One region of the Diaphorobacter sp. MNS-0 genome, then DNA from elsewhere that is predicted to be linked to it. Evidence: predicted binding sites of a transcription regulator. Region 1 holds the regulator's gene; each other region holds the start of a gene.
The links. The regulator sigma-54, encoded in region 1, starts transcription at its own class of promoters, with help from an activator protein. The targets are predictions, from matches to a motif close to TGGCANGNAANCTGCTTT.
Positions count from the first base shown of each region.

Region 2: K2L43_RS01210 (phenol hydroxylase subunit) is a predicted target of sigma-54. The motif match lies at 2,257-2,274, and genes of this name have one in related genera.
Region 3: K2L43_RS18010 (pilin) is a predicted target of sigma-54. The motif match lies at 1,453-1,470, and genes of this name have one in related genera.
Region 4: K2L43_RS01015 (TorF family putative porin) is a predicted target of sigma-54. The motif match lies at 1,733-1,750, and genes of this name have one in related genera.

Region 1 is NZ_CP080761.1:393,852-397,614, reverse strand. Features, by position in the region: gene K2L43_RS01930 (class I SAM-dependent RNA methyltransferase) at 1-1,022, opposite strand, end outside; gene K2L43_RS01925 (thioesterase family protein) at 1,019-1,462, opposite strand; gene K2L43_RS01920 (RNA polymerase factor sigma-54) at 1,466-3,043, opposite strand; gene lptB (LPS export ABC transporter ATP-binding protein) at 3,096-3,763, opposite strand, start outside.
Region 2 is NZ_CP080761.1:265,086-268,848, forward strand. Features, by position in the region: gene K2L43_RS01200 (GntR family transcriptional regulator) at 1-289, opposite strand, end outside; gene K2L43_RS01205 (sigma-54-dependent Fis family transcriptional regulator) at 314-2,008, opposite strand; gene K2L43_RS01210 (phenol hydroxylase subunit) at 2,307-2,522, shown strand; gene K2L43_RS01215 (aromatic/alkene monooxygenase hydroxylase subunit beta) at 2,560-3,552, shown strand; gene K2L43_RS01220 (MmoB/DmpM family protein) at 3,591-3,763, shown strand, end outside.
Region 3 is NZ_CP080761.1:3,802,037-3,805,799, reverse strand. Features, by position in the region: gene K2L43_RS18020 (Stp1/IreP family PP2C-type Ser/Thr phosphatase) at 1-544, shown strand, start outside; gene K2L43_RS18015 (FHA domain-containing protein) at 649-1,284, shown strand; gene K2L43_RS18010 (pilin) at 1,518-2,021, shown strand; gene K2L43_RS18005 (fused MFS/spermidine synthase) at 2,141-3,763, shown strand, end outside.
Region 4 is NZ_CP080761.1:228,128-231,890, forward strand. Features, by position in the region: gene K2L43_RS01010 (YifB family Mg chelatase-like AAA ATPase) at 30-1,568, opposite strand; gene K2L43_RS01015 (TorF family putative porin) at 1,787-2,518, shown strand; gene glnK (P-II family nitrogen regulator) at 2,539-2,877, shown strand; gene K2L43_RS01025 (ammonium transporter) at 2,924-3,763, shown strand, end outside.

The sequences.
Region 1 (3,763 bases):
TCGCGGCCCATGCGCTCGACCGTGGACATGCGCTCACGCGCATTGCGCCCCGCCGTGCCGGCCGCGGCGATGCGCTCGCCATACGGCGGATTCAGCAGCATCACCCCGGGTTGTTCACTGGGCGGCATGCGCTGCAACGCGTCGCCGCCGCGCAGCTGCACCGCGTCGGCCACGCCGGCGCGCACGGCATTGCGCTGGGCAAAGTCCACCATGCGGTGCGACACGTCGCTGCCAAAAATCGGCACCGAAGCCGCGGTAACGGCGCTGGCCGCTTCATCCTTGATAGCAGACCAGACATGCGCCTGGTGCGGCAATAGCTTCTCGAAGGCAAAGCGCCGCTGCAGGCCCGGCGCGATGCGGCAGGCGATCTGCGCGGCCTCGATGACCACGGTGCCGCTGCCGCAGCAGGGGTCGTACAGCGGCAGCGGCTGCTCGCCATGCGGGTCCCAGCCGGTGGCGGCGATCATGGCGGCGGCCAGCGTTTCCTTGAGCGGCGCGTCGCCCTTGTCCTCGCGCCAGCCGCGTTTGAACAGCGGCTCGCCCGAGGTGTCGATGTAGATCTGGGCGCGGTCGCTGGTCAGGTGCAGGTGCACGCGCACGTCGGGCCACTGCGTCTGCACGTCGGGGCGCACGCCGGCCTTGGCGCGGAAGCGGTCGGCCACGGCATCCTTCACGCGCAGCGCGGCGAAGTTCAGGCTCTTGAGCGGGCTGTGCTGCGCCGTCACCTCCACCTTGAAGCTCTGGCGCGGGGTGAACCAGATCTCCCAGGCCACGTCGGCCGCGGCGGCATAGATGTCGTCCTCGTTGCGGTAGGGCCGCTCGGCCAGTTGCACCAGCACGCGTTGCGCCAGGCGGCTGTGCAGGTTCAGGCGCAGCGCGTCGCGCCAGGAGGCGCGCAGCAGCACGCCCGCGCGGCCCACGAGCAGGTCCTGCCCGGCCAGCCCCGTGAGGCTGTGCACCTCGTCGGCTAGGTAGCCCTCCACGCCAGCGGCGCAGGGCAAAAAGAGTTGAAGCTGGTTCATTGCGGCTGTGCTGCGCGCTGCAGCAATGGCTGGAGCACGGATTCAGGAATGGGTGCGGGCTTGCGGGCCGCACGGTCGATGAAGACGATGCCGGTCTTGCCGCGCGCGATCTCGCGCCCCTGGCTCTTCTCGGTCAACCGGAAGACGAGGTCGAAGCCGTAGCGGTTGAAGTCCTGCGGCGTCATCTCCACGCGCAGCGTCTCGCCGTGGAACGCCTCGGACTTGTACTGCGCCACGATGTCGCCCACCACGGTGGACAGGCCCGCCACGTCGGCCTCGGGGTAGCCCAGCGACTTGAAGAAACGCACGCGCGCCTCGGACACGAGGCTGAGCAACTGCGCGTTGTCCAGGTGCCCGCCCTGGTTGACATGGCTGATGTAGATCTGCAGCTCGGTACTGAAGCCGAAGTGCGGGGGAAGGTCGAAGACGACGCGTGCCATGGTTCAAAGTGCCTTGCGGAGGTTGGCCGGGGCGATCTTGAGCGCCTCACGGTATTTGGCCACGGTGCGGCGCGCACATTCAATGCCCTGCTCCTTGAGCATCTCGGCGATCTGGCTGTCCGACAGCGGCTTGTGCGGGTTCTCGGCCGCGATGAACTGCTTGATGAGCGCGCGCACGGCCGTGCTGGAGGCGTTGCCGCCGGTTTCGGTGCCCAGCCCCGAGCCGAAGAAATACTTGAGTTCGTAGGTGCCTTGCGGCGTGGCCATGTACTTGGCGGTGGTCACGCGGCTGATGGTGGACTCGTGCAGGCCCAGTTCATCGGCAATGTCGCGCAGCACCAGCGGGCGCATGGCCAGTTCGCCATGCACGAAGAAGTTCTTCTGCCGCTCCACGATGGCGCGCGACACGCGCAGGATGGTGTCAAAACGCTGCTGGATGTTCTTGATGAACCAGCGCGCCTCCTGCAGCCGTGCCTGCAGCGCCTGGTGGCCTTCGCCACGGCCGCCGCGCAACGCACCGGCGTAGATGTCGTGCACGCGCAGGCGCGGCATCACGTCCGGGTTGAGCTGCACGCTGAAGTTCTGCTGTCCGCCGCGGCCGGTTTTCTTGACGATCACGTCGGGCACGATGATGTTGCGGTCCACGTCGGCAAAGCGCCTGCCCGGGCGTGGCTCCAGCCGCGCGATCAAGGCCATCGCGGCGCGCGTGCGCTCTTCGCTGGTGCCGCAGGCCTGCGCCAGGCGGCGCACGTCGCGCTTGGCCAGCAGGTCCAGCGGCTGGCCGCAGATGGCCAGCGCGGCCTGGATCACGTCGGGGTCGCCCTCTTCGTCCTGGTCCATCGCACGCAACTGCAGCGTGAGGCATTCGGCCAGTCCGCGCGCGCCCACGCCCGCGGGCTCCAGGCTTTGCAGCAGGCGCAGCGCCACGGTGAAGCGGTGCACCAATTCATCGAGTTGCTCGGGGTCTTCGGTGCCCGCCAGGCTGGCGGCCAGGTCCTGCAGCGACTCGTCCAGGTAGCCGTCGTCGTTCAGCGATTCGATGAGGAAGCGCAGCGCGGCCATGTCCAGCTCGGACAGGCGCAGCGCCAGCGCCTGGCGGTGCAGGAAGGCCGTGAGCGACTCCTGGCTGCGGGCCAGCTCGGTGGCGTCCACCTCGTCGTCGCTCCCCGCGCCGGCACCGTTGCGCGCCGGGGCGTCGCCGCCCCACTCGCTGTCGTCGGGCGCCAGGTCTACCGAGCCGTCGCCTTCCCAGTCCGCGGGTTCGGCCGTCGTTTCGGCGGTGGAGGTTTCTGCATCATTTTGGCTTGTAGCGCTTTCCTGTCCTGCGCTGACAGCTCCTGAATAAATAGCATCCTCGGCTTCGCGGTCTTGCTCGCTCACCGGCGCATCAGCCTGGGCCAGGCCGAACTCCTCGCGCGGGGCCTCTTCCAGCGTGCGCTCCAGGAAGGGGTTCTCGTCGAGCATCTGCTCGACCTCCTGGGCCAGCTCCAGCGTGGACAGCTGCAGCAGGCGGATCGACTGCTGCAGCTGCGGCGTGAGCGCCAGGTGCTGCGAGACGCGCAGCGACAGGCCGGGCTTCATGGCCTGCAACCCGCTGTCTGGTCCTGCATCGTGCCGTGGTCGCCCATCACTCTCACATGCGGAAGTGCTCGCCCAGGTACACCCGGCGCACTTCCGCGTTGTCGACGATGTCCGACGGCGTGCCCTGTGCCAGCACCTGGCCGTCGCTGATGATGAAGGCGTGGTCGCAGATGCCCAGCGTCTCACGCACGTTGTGGTCGGTGATCAGCACGCCAATGCCGCGCGCCTTGAGAAAGCCAATGATGCGCTGGATCTCGATCACGGCGATCGGGTCGATGCCGGCGAAGGGTTCGTCCAGCAGGATGAAGCGCGGCTGCGTGGCCAGCGCGCGCGCGATCTCCACGCGCCGGCGCTCGCCGCCCGACAGCGCCAGTGCAGGCGACTTGCGCAGGTGGTCCACGCGCAGTTCCTGCAGCAGCGCGGTCAGGCGCCGCTCCACCTCGGCGCGCGGCAGGGAGCGGCCGGCCTCGTCGGTCTGCAGCTCCAGCACCGCGCGCACGTTGTCTTCGACATTGAGCTTGCGAAAGATCGAGGCTTCCTGCGGCAGGTACGACAGGCCCAGCCGCGAGCGCCGGTGGATGGGCATGTCCGTCACGTCCTGCCCGTCGATGCTGATGCGGCCGCCATCGCTGCGCACCAGGCCGACGATCATGTAGAACGACGTGGTCTTGCCGGCGCCGTTGGGGCCCAATAGGCCCACCACCTCGCCCTTTTGCACGA
Region 2 (3,763 bases), 130 kb from region 1:
CGATGGGCGCCACGCGAAAGCCGCGCTGCCCCTCCACGGTCACCAGCGCGTCGCTGACCAGCCGCGTGAGCGCCTCGCGCAGCGTGCCCGCGCCCACCGCGTACTGGGTGCGCAGGTGCTCGATGCGCAGCTTGCTGCCGGGCGCAAGGCGCCCCTCGACGATGTCGCTGCGCAGCGTGGCGTAGGTTTGCTCGATCAGCGTGCGCGAGGGGGCGTCGTACAGGGCTGCGTCCTCGGCGGCGTCGCCGCCGGGCAGTGCAATCAGGGGGTGAAAACTGCGTTTGGCCATGGCAATGCGGGGCTGGCGTTCGCCTCACGAAGCCGCCAGCGGCCGCTCTTGCAGGCGCGACAGGCGGTAGCTCAGTTGTGGGCGGGTCAGCCCCAGCGCGCGCGCCGCTGCCGCCAGGTTGCCGCCCGCGCGCGCCACGGCTTCGCGGATCAGCGCGTCTTCGAGCGCGTCCAGCGTCAGGCCGCTGGCTTGCAGGGTGTCGTACAGACTGGCGCTTTGCTGGCAGTGCGCTTCGCTTTCCAGCGCACCGGCGGCGTTCACGGTGTGGGCCGTGGGCAGGGCTGACGTGGGAAAGAGCATGGCGGCGTCCACCAGGTCGTCGTTGGGCGCCAGGATCACGCCGCGCTCGACCAGGTTTTCCAGCTCGCGCACGTTGCCGGGCCAGGCGTGCTGGCGCATGGCGGTCATGGCCAGGTCAGTGAAGCCCGCCAGGCGCTTGCCGTGCAGGGCGGCGTAGCGCTGCAGCAGGTGCATGGCCAGCAGTTCGATGTCGTCCGCGCGCTCGCGCAGCGCCGGTATGCGGATGGGATAGACGTTCAGGCGGTAGAGCAGGTCGCGCCGAAAGCGCCCTTCCTCCACGGCTTTTTCCAGATCGACGTTGGTGGCGGCGACCACGCGCACGTCCACCTTGCGCGGCTGCGTGCCGCCCAGGCGCTCCACTTCGCCCTGCTGCAGCACGCGCAGCAGCTTGGCCTGCGCGGGTAGCGGCAGCTCGCCCAGCTCGTCCAGCAGTAAGGTGCCGCCGTGCGCGCGCTCGAAGCGGCCCACGCGCGCGGCGGTGGCGCCGGTGTAGGCGCCTTTTTCGGCGCCGAAGAGCTCGCTTTCGATCAAATCGGCGGGCAGCGCCGCGCAGTTGACTGCCACGAAGGGCTTGTCGGCGCGCGGGCCCATGGCGTGCAGCGCGCGCGCAAAGCGCTCTTTGCCCACGCCGGTCTCGCCGGTCAGCAGCACGGTGACCTGCGTGGGCGCGGCCTTGCGCAGCAGCTCCACGGTGTCGTTGAAGGCGCGCGAGCGTCCCAGCAGCGGGCCCTGATCATCTGCGGGCTGTAGCTGGGTGCGCAGCGCATCCACCTGCGACTGCAGCTCGCCCAGGCGCACCAGCATGGAGTCAGGGTCGTAGTCGCGCGCCAGCTGCTCGCCGTCGGGCCATTCGTGCTCAAAGCGGCCCTCGATCAGGCAGTGCGGGTGGCCGCAGGCAGTGCATTGCACTTCCTTGAAAAGGGCCGGACGCCGAAAGAACGCGCTGGTGTAGCCCGAGGCATAGCCCAGCAGCATCCAGCACACGGGCGCACCTTGCGGGCCCCAGGCGCGCTGGTGCACCTCGGCCTCCCAGCTGTGATCCCACTGAAAGATGCCGTGAAAGTGGCCTGCTGCCTCGTCGTGCTCGAACACCTGCGGCTGCACGCGCACCGCGCCTTCCAGCATGTGCAGCTGCGGCCCGACGGCAAAGGCGTCGAACAGCGATGCGCCCGGCCGCACCTGGCGCGCCAGCAGCGCATCGCGCTCGCCCGATGCGTAGCCCGCACGCATCAGCAAGCGGCGGGCGTGCTCCGGCCCCAGGCTGGCCACCAGCTCGCGCCGCAACGCCTGAAAGGCCGCCGCATGTACCAGCAGCATGCGCTGATCAGCCAGCCAGATGCGCCCATCGACGGGCGAGAAGTGCACCAGCCGGCGCAAGTCGGCGTCGGACGGGTAGGGGGGCAGGGTGGTGGCTGGCATGAAAAAAGTATCGATAAACAGCGGGTGGTCGTCCATCGGGATCGACCCGGGGAGGTTTTTCATCATTTCATGAACTGGCTGACCCCTGGGTCTCATCAAAACATCATGCTGCTGTGCAGCAATCGCGGCTCCGGGCTGTCCGCGGGTGCCGCAGCCGGCGGCTACCAACCTGCGGGCGGGCCTCTTTGACGCGATTTGCTAGGGATTAACCCTGGATTTATCGATATTTGCGCGCAAAACGCCAGCATTGGCATGGCCCGTGCAAAACAGATGGCGCAAAACCGAACAGGAGACAGCCATGACCTGCACTGCCACCGAGGCGCCCGCCACCACCCCGCAACCCGTCTGCGATCTGTCGCAGCGGTTCGTTCGCGTGCTGGGCCGCCGCGACAACGGCCTTGTCGAGTTTTCGTTCTCGATCGGATGGCCTGAGCTGTCGGTGGAGCTGATGCTCCCCGCACCGGCATTCGAGGCCTTTTGCGCGGCGCACCGCGTGCGCCACCTGGATGACTGAGCCCTGCCCCAACAACCACGACCAGGAGATAAGCCCCATGAACATCGACTTGCAGGCGCGCGAAATTCAGCCGCTGCGCAACACCTTCGCCCGCGTGGCTGCTTACACGGGCGACAAGCCCGCGTCGCGCTACCTTGAAGCCACGCTGGGCATACAGCCCGCCGTGAATTTTCATTACCGCCCGACCTGGGAGCCCGAGTTTGAGCTGTTTGATGCCGCGCGCACCGCAGTCAAGCTGGCCGATTGGGACGCGCTGCGCGACCCGCGCCAGTTCTACTACGCCAACTGGACCATGGCGCGTGCGCGCCAGCAAGAGGCGATGGAGGCCAACTACCAGTTTGTCGAGTCGCGCGGCCTGATCGACAAGATTCCTGACGCGCAGCGCGCCGCAGCCTGCGAGGTGCTCATGCCGCTGCGCCACGCGGCCTGGGGCGCCAACATGAACAATTGCACGATCTGTTCACGCGGTTATGGCACGGCGTTCACTGCACCGGCCATGTTCCATGCCATGGACCATCTGGCGGTTGCGCAGTACCTCACGCGCCTGGGGCTGGCACTGGGCGAGCCCGGCGCACTGGAAGCCGGCAAGAACGACTGGCTGCAGGACCCGCGCTGGCAGGGACTGCGCAAGCTGGTGGAGGACACGCTGGTCGTCAACGACCCGTTCGAGCTGTTTGTGGCGCAGAACCTGGCGCTCGACGGTCTGCTGTACCCACTGATCTACACGCATTTCGTGGACGACCACCTTGCGGTGCAGGGCGGTACGGCGGTGGCCATGCTCACGGCCTTCATGCCCGAATGGCATGACGAGAGCGCACGCTGGGTGGACGCGGTCATCAAAGTGGCCGCCGCCGCATCGGACGACAACCGCGCGCTGATTACCGGCTGGTTCAAGACCTATGCCGACAGTGCGCAGGCCGCGCTGGCGCCGGTGGCAGAGATGGCGCTGGGCGCACAAGGCAGCGCGGCCCTGACTGCCGTGCGCGCGGCGCTGGACGCGCGTGCCCGCAAGTGCGGCCTGGCTGTCTGAAGGAGGTCATCACCATGAACACCCCCAACGCCTCCGTCATCTCCAGCGTCTTCATTGCCTTTCAGGACAACGAAGAGTCCCGCCCCGTTGTGGACGCCATCCTGGCCGACAACGCCGAAGCCGTAGCCACCTATCCGCAGGGGCTCGTGAAGATCAACGCGCCCGGTCGGCTTGTCATTCGGCGCGCAACCATCGAAGAGCAGACCGGGCA
Region 3 (3,763 bases), 510 kb from region 1:
GAACCACGCGATCCTCGGCGCCTCGATGTCCAATCCGCAGTACCTGGGAATGGGTACCACGCTGGTCGTCGGCGTGTTCCGTGACGACCGGCTCATTCTCGGCCACATCGGTGATTCGCGCTGCTACCGGTGGCGCGAGGGCCTCTTGCGGCAGATCACGCGCGACCACTCGTGGTTGCAGGAGCAGATCGACCTGGGACTGCTCACGCCGGCACAAGCAGCCGTTTCGGGGCAGCGCAACCTGGTGACACGGGCGCTGGGGGTGGATGTGTCCGTGCACATAGAAATCAACGAATTTCCTGTCGAGCCCGGTGACTTGTTCATTCTTTGCTCCGACGGCCTGACGGACATGTTGAGTGACGCAGATTTGGCCGAACTGGCGCGGATGCCCATTGCGCTACAAGATAAAGCGGCGCGCATGGTGGCCATGGCCAACGCCATGGGAGGGCGGGACAACATCAGCGTAGTGCTGGCGCAAACGCAACTCGCTCAAGACGCCAAAAAACGCGGCGGCCTCATGGCGCGCCTGCTGCGCACCTCGTGACCCTTCCGCCAAGCTCAGCCCGACCGCCAGGGCTTCATTTGCCTGTGCCCGGAAATTGCTACTTCCCTCTACTAGCTAAGTTGTTTGGATAAGGAAAAGTGATCATGCCCAGAATGGTCGTGTCGATCGATGGAGTTGTCATCAAGGAAGTCCCCTTCACCAAGGAACGCACAACGGTAGGCCGCCGCCCCTACAACGACGTGGTCATCGACAACCTTGCCGTCAGTGGTGAACATGCGGTCTTCCTCATGAATGGGGATGATGTGGAAGTGGAGGATCTGGGCAGCACCAACGGCACCTACGTCAATGGCAAGGCCATCAAGCGACAGCCTTTGCGCAACGGCGACACGGTGGAATTGGGGAAGTACAAGATCCGCTTCCTGCACGAAGAGCCTGGGCATGACTATGAGAAGACGATGGTCTTCAAGCCCGGCATGTTGCCGCCGCTGGCCAAGCCTGCGGCCCCTGCGCCAGTCGTGCTGAGCGCCGCCGTGCGGGTGATGAACGGCCCCGCCGCCGGCCGTGAGGTGGCTCTGACAAAAGTGGTTACCACCATTGGCAAGCCCGGCGTGGCCGTGGCATCCATCACCAAGCGGCACAGCGGCTTCGTCCTGGCTCATGTGGAGGGTGGGGACTTTCCGTTCCTGAACGGTACGCCCATTGGAGTGGACCCCATAACTCTCAAGAATGGTGACCGCATCGCTCTGGCCAGCACTGAGATGGAGTTTGTGCAGGGCTAGAGCGTGCAGAGGGCAACGCTAGTGTGGCGATCATTAGCGCTTCGCTTTTAAAAGCCGTTAGCGGCGGTTTTTCCATATATTCATGCACATGTGACATCCGGGTGCGACAAATATGTCATCTTGCGGGGTGAAGGTCGCCGGGATGGGAGTGGCAAGGCATCTGGGGCTTGGCACGATCCGTGCATGAAGATGGCAGTCGAAAGACGGATTTTTAACTCTCAAAGGAGTGATATATGAAGCGCTTTATGCAACAGGGTTTCACCCTCATCGAACTGATGATCGTGGTGGCCATCATTGGTATTTTGGCTGCTGTGGCCTTGCCTGCGTACCAAGACTATACGGTGCGTGCCCGTGTGTCTGAAGGCATGGTGGGTGTTTCTGCCGCCAAGGTCAATGTGGCAGACGTTCTGGCATCGGGCAATCCCACGTCTGACGCCAATGGCTATGCAATGGGCTATACCTCCCCGTCGGCAAGCCGCAACGTAACGTCCATCGCCATTGCTTCCGGTACTGGTGTCATCACGCTGACCACAACGGCGGCTGCAGGCAACGGCACTTTGATTTACACGCCCAACGCCCCTGTGGGTACGATACTGCCGGTGGGCACGGCTTCCTTTACTCCCCCAGCCCAGGCGACGCAATGGCGTTGTGCGGCGGCGGGAGCTTCGGCCACAGGTTTTGCAGGCTTTGCGGCAGGTTCTCTGCCGGCGCGCTTTGCTCCGTCCGAGTGCAAATAATTATCCCCTGTGTCAAAAAAGAGCGCCTTGGCGCTCTTTTTTATTGATGGATAATATTTCCGGCAGCATTGATTTGCGCAAGATATTCTGTTGGCTGTTTGTTTATTGCCTGAAAAACCATGATCGATAAAAAAGATTTGCAGGAATTGAAGCTTTGGGGGAGTGTGTTGCTCTTGATGGCTTTGGTGTCGGAGGTTTGTTTTTTTGTTGTTTATGGTTCCTCATTTTATGTTTCCTTTGTTCAGAAGCAAAATGGGTTTGAAGGGGTATTTCTGCAGTTGATATTCCCGTTTTCTGGTGCGGCAATATTTATGTATTTGGCAGGGTGGATCAATTTATCAGCTCGGTGCAAATTGGTTCTGGTTGGGTTGGGGGTGGTGCTGGCGATCTACTTGTTCGCATGGGGGAATGGAAAGTATCATTATTTTTCTTCGGTATATATACTGGGTATTCCTGCGGGAATCTGGTTGGCGATTGAAGCAATATGGGATGTTGTGCGGGCGAAAGCAGAGAAGAGAGCCGTGTCAGAAGGATCCACTGCCTTTCTATGGGTGTTGCTGGGTTCGTTGGCATTGGGGGTTGCAACGCACGGCACTCTCCAGGTGACCCCCGTGTTGTTGCCGCTGACTCATGATGTGAATCTCTGGATGATTGACGCCGCATACGGCCACTGGGGTCGGTCGGTCGCCATGATGGCAGATGCCATGCCGGCGTGGATTCAATCGACGACTACTTTTATTTACTCTCTGCTGGCGGTCATGTTTTTTCCGCAAATTGCCTGGTTGATTCGAGAGCAAAAAAACAGAAGCCTGCATGGTTGGCGGACCATGGTCGTGCCGTTCTTTGTTGCGGTCCTGTGCTATGCATGGTTGCCTGCGACTGCCCCAATTGCAGCGTTTGAGGGCTTGTATCCGAAAAGCATGCCGCCACTGGAGCACATGTCAAGTGGACTTGTGAGCGTACCGCAGGCAATGCGCAATGCCATGCCGTCCATGCATCTCTCCGGCGCCATTTTGATATTTATGGTGTCGGCAGCTTTCCGGCATAAATGGATTGCCCTACTTGCATTTGTATTCACTCTCGGTACTGCTTGGGCCACTTTGGCGCTGGGTGAGCATTACGTCATTGACTTGGTGGTGGCGTTGCCCTTTTCAGTGGCCATGGGTTTGTGGCTGATTGACCCGCCGCTCCGTCGGCAGGCGCCTGCATGGCAGCGAGTGCTTCATTGGTTGGCGCTGGCTACGTTTGTGGCATGGATGCTCATGCTGCGCCTGGCGCCCGTGTGGTTGCAGACACATCTATGGTTTGTGCAATTGTTCTCGGTGTGGAGTGCTGTGGTGGCACTTCAACTGTTGGTGTGGTATGTGCGCATGGTGTGGTCCGAGGAGCATACTCGGGAGCCATCCAATAGTGCTTCTACGCATATTTCTTTCAGCGTCTTGCCTGCAGAGCTTGCGGGAAAGCGTTGGTTGGTTGGTATATTTTTCTTCTCGGGCTTGGCAGGTCTGGTGTATGAAGTGGTATATGCAAAGGCACTGGGCGTGACCTTTGGGGGGACTGCATTGGCCGCCAACACCGTTCTCATGACCTATATGGGCGGAATGGCATTGGGGGCCTGGCTAGGGGGGTGGTTGGCAGAACGTAGCAAACGGCCACTTTATTTGTATGCCGTATTTGAAGCCGCCATTGGACTGTATGCGGTGATTACGCCGTTTCTTTTTTCTGGTATCCAAAGTCTGTAT
Region 4 (3,763 bases), 170 kb from region 1:
TTCAAACAAGGAAGGGCAGCGGTGGCGCGTCACGCCGGTGCGCGCAGGGCGCGCCGGTATTGCACGGCTTCGGCCACATGGGCGGCGCCCACGGTCTCGCAACCCGATAGATCGGCAATAGTACGTGCAACCTTGAGGGCCCGGTGCGTGCTGCGCGCCGACCACGCCAGGCGCGCCGCCGCGGCCTGCAGGAACCGCGCGGCCGGCGCGTCCAGCGCCGCCATCTGTTCCAGCTCCTGACCCTGCAATGCCTGGTTGGCCTTGCCCTGGCGCTGGAGCGCTCGTTCGTGCGCGCGGGCCACGCGTTCGCGCACGGCGCCGCTGGGTTCGCCGGGCGGGGCGCCCAGCAGTTCCTCGGGCGGCAGCGCGGGCACCTCCACATGCAGGTCGATGCGGTCCAGCAGCGGGCCGCTGAGCTTGCCCTGGTAGCGCGCGATCTGGTCGGGTGTGCAGCGGCAGGCGCGCTGGTGCGAGCCCGCAAAACCACAGGGGCAGGGGTTCATGGCCGCCACGAGCTGAAAGCGCGCCGGGAACTCGGCGCGCTGCGCCGCCCGGGCAATGGTGATGCGCCCGCTCTCCAGCGGCTCGCGCAGCGCCTCCAGGGCGCTGCGGGCGAATTCGGGGAATTCATCGAGGAACAGCACGCCTTCGTGCGCGAGCGAGATCTCGCCCGGGCGCGGCGGCGAGCCCCCGCCCACCAGTGCGATCGCGCTGCAGCTGTGGTGCGGGCTGGCTGTGGTGCGCTGCATCCACTGCGCGGGGCTGAAGCGCCCGGCCAGGCTGGCAATGGCCGCGCTCTCCAGCGCTTGCTCCACCCCCATCGGGGGCAGCAGCCCGGCAAAACGCTGGGCCAGCATGGATTTGCCCGAGCCCGGGGGCCCCACGAGCAGCAGCCCGTGCCCGCCTGCGGCAGCGATCTCCAGTGCGCGCTTGGCCGCGGCCTGCCCCTTCACGTCGGCCAGGTCCGGGCCATCGGTGGCCGGGGCCGGCGGCGCGGGTTGCAGCCGCTGCCAACCGCCGTCGTCCGCGCCATCATCGTTCGGCGGGGGCACGGGCACGAACTGGCGTACCACGTCCAACAGGTGGTGCGCGCGGTAGATCTCGGTGCCCGGCACCAGCGCAGCTTCTTCGGCGCTGCCGGGGGGAAGCACCGTGCGTACGGGCTGCGCCAGCGCGCGCAGCGCCAAGCTGGTCGCCAGGGCGCCGCGCACCGGGCGCAGCAGGCCCGACAGCGATAGCTCGCCGGCGAACTCCCAGCCGTCCAACCGGGCCGCGTCGATCTGCCCGCTCGCGGCCAGGATGCCCAGCGCGATCGGCAGGTCGAAGCGGCCGGAGTCTTTGGGCAGATCGGCCGGCGCCAGGTTCACGGTGATCTTCTTGTTGGCCGGGAATTCCAGCCCGGCGTTCTGCAGCGCGGAGCGCACGCGCTCGCGCGCCTCCTTGACCTCGACATCGGCCAGGCCCACCAGCGCGAAGCTGGGCAACCCGTTGGCCAGGTGTACTTCCACCGTAACGGCGGGCGCGTGCAGGCCCAGCAGGGCGCGGCTTTGCACCAAAGCAAGACTCATCGCAACGGATCTCCCCAGGCATGTGCGTGCAACCATGGCGACGGGATGCGCAAGAGGGCAGCCCTGCACCAGGCTGGTGCGAAATGCGCCGGGCTGCAACCCCTGTGACTGCACGTATGTCTCAGGATGGTACCCGGCAGGCCGTCGCGGGGCGGATTTCGGGGTGGCACGGTCCATGCATTGAGGGGTGTCAACCGTCGCCCAACACTGGAGGAACCATGCACCGCTTTTCCCTCAAGACCCTGACCCTCGCTTTTGCGGCCGTCGCCGTACCGGGCCTTGCCAGCGCCCAGCTCACTGCCAATGTGTCGCTGACCAGCAACTACAAGTTCCGCGGCCAGGACCAGGACGTGAACCGCATCAAGGCCGTGAACCCGGCCATCCAGGGCGGGTTCGACTACAGCTTTGGCGACAGTGGCTTCTACGTGGGCAACTGGAACTCCAGCGTGGACTGGCTGTCCGGCAACTCCATCGAGGCCGACTTCTACGGTGGCTACAAATTCAAGGCCGGCGAGGTGGACCTGGATGTGGGCGCGCTCACGTATGTGTACCCAGGCAACACCAACGGCAACACCACCGAGCTGTACGGCGCGGCCACGTACGGCCCGTTCACGGCCAAGTACTCGCACACCGTGTCCAAGGATTACTTCGGCTGGGCGGGCGCCAAGACCTCCAGCAACCGTGGGCGCAACACGGGCTACCTGAACCTGGCGTTTGCGCAGGAGGTTGCGCCCAGCGTCACGCTGAAGGCGTCCGTGGGCTACACGCGCTTTGCCAGCGACATCAAGGATCTGGGCGTGCCCAATTACGTGGACTACAGCGTGGGCGGCGCCTACGACTTCGGCGCCGGCCTGTCGTTGTCCGCGGCGGTTGCCGGAGCCAACAAGAAGGGCTTCTTCGGCGATGCCAACAAGGCCCGCCTGATCGTCTCCCTCACCAAGACCCTTTAACTCTCGACAAGGAACCGATCATGAAAATGGTCACCGCCATCATCAAACCCTTCAAGCTCGACGAGGTGCGCGAGTCCCTGTCGGACATCGGCGTACAGGGCATCACCGTGACCGAGGTGAAGGGCTTCGGCCGCCAGAAGGGCCATACCGAGCTGTACCGCGGCGCCGAGTACGTCGTGGACTTCCTGCCCAAGGTGAAGATCGAGGCCGCCGTGGCCGACGAGCTGGTGGAACGCGTCATCGAGGCCATCGAAGGCGCGGCCCGCACCGGCAAGATCGGCGACGGCAAGATCTTCGTGGCGCACCTGGAGCAGGTGGTGCGCATCCGCACCGGCGAGACCGGCCAGGAAGCCCTGTGAGCGCGCGCCGCACAGGCATTCGTCCCTCCCGACCCAGAGATCTGCCATGAAAAAACTATTTGCTTCCCTACTGATCGGTGCAAGCCTGCTGGCCGGTGGCGCCGGCGCGCTGGCCCAGACACCCGACGCGGCCGCGGCGGCTTCGGAGCCCGTGGCCGTCGCCCCCGCGCCTGCGCCCGCTGCCGAGCCCGTCGCAGCACCTGCTGCGGCACCCGCACCCGCACCCGCGGCAGAGGCGCCCGCCGCGCCCAAGGTGGACTCGGGCGACACCGCCTGGATGCTGACCTCCACGCTGCTCGTGATCCTGATGATCATCCCGGGCCTGGCCCTGTTCTACGGGGGGCTGGGCCGCACCAAGAACATGCTGTCCGTGCTGATGCAGGTGTTCGTGATCTTTGCCCTGGTGTCGCTGCTGTGGTCCATCTATGGCTACAGCCTCGCGTTCTCCGGCGAGGGCCAATTCGTGGGCGACCTGTCCAAGCTTTTCCTGAAGGGCGTGAGCCAGGAAACCTTTGGTGCGCTGGCGACCATTCCCGAATACGTGTTCATCGCCTTCCAGGGCACGTTCGCGGCCATCACCGTGGCGCTGATCGTGGGCTCCTTTGCGGAACGCATGCGTTTTGCGGCCGTGCTCATCTTCGCGCTGCTGTGGTTCACCTTCAGCTACGTGCCCATGGCCCACATCGTGTGGGGTGGCGGCCTGCTGGCGGCCGACGGCGCGCTCGATTTTGCGGGCGGCACCGTGGTGCACATCAATGCCGGTATCGCGGGCCTGGTGGGTGCCTACATGGTGGGCAAGCGCATCGGCTTCGGCAAAGAGGCCTTCACCCCGCACAGCCTGACGCTGACCATGGTGGGCGCCTCGCTGCTGTGGGTGGGCTGGTTC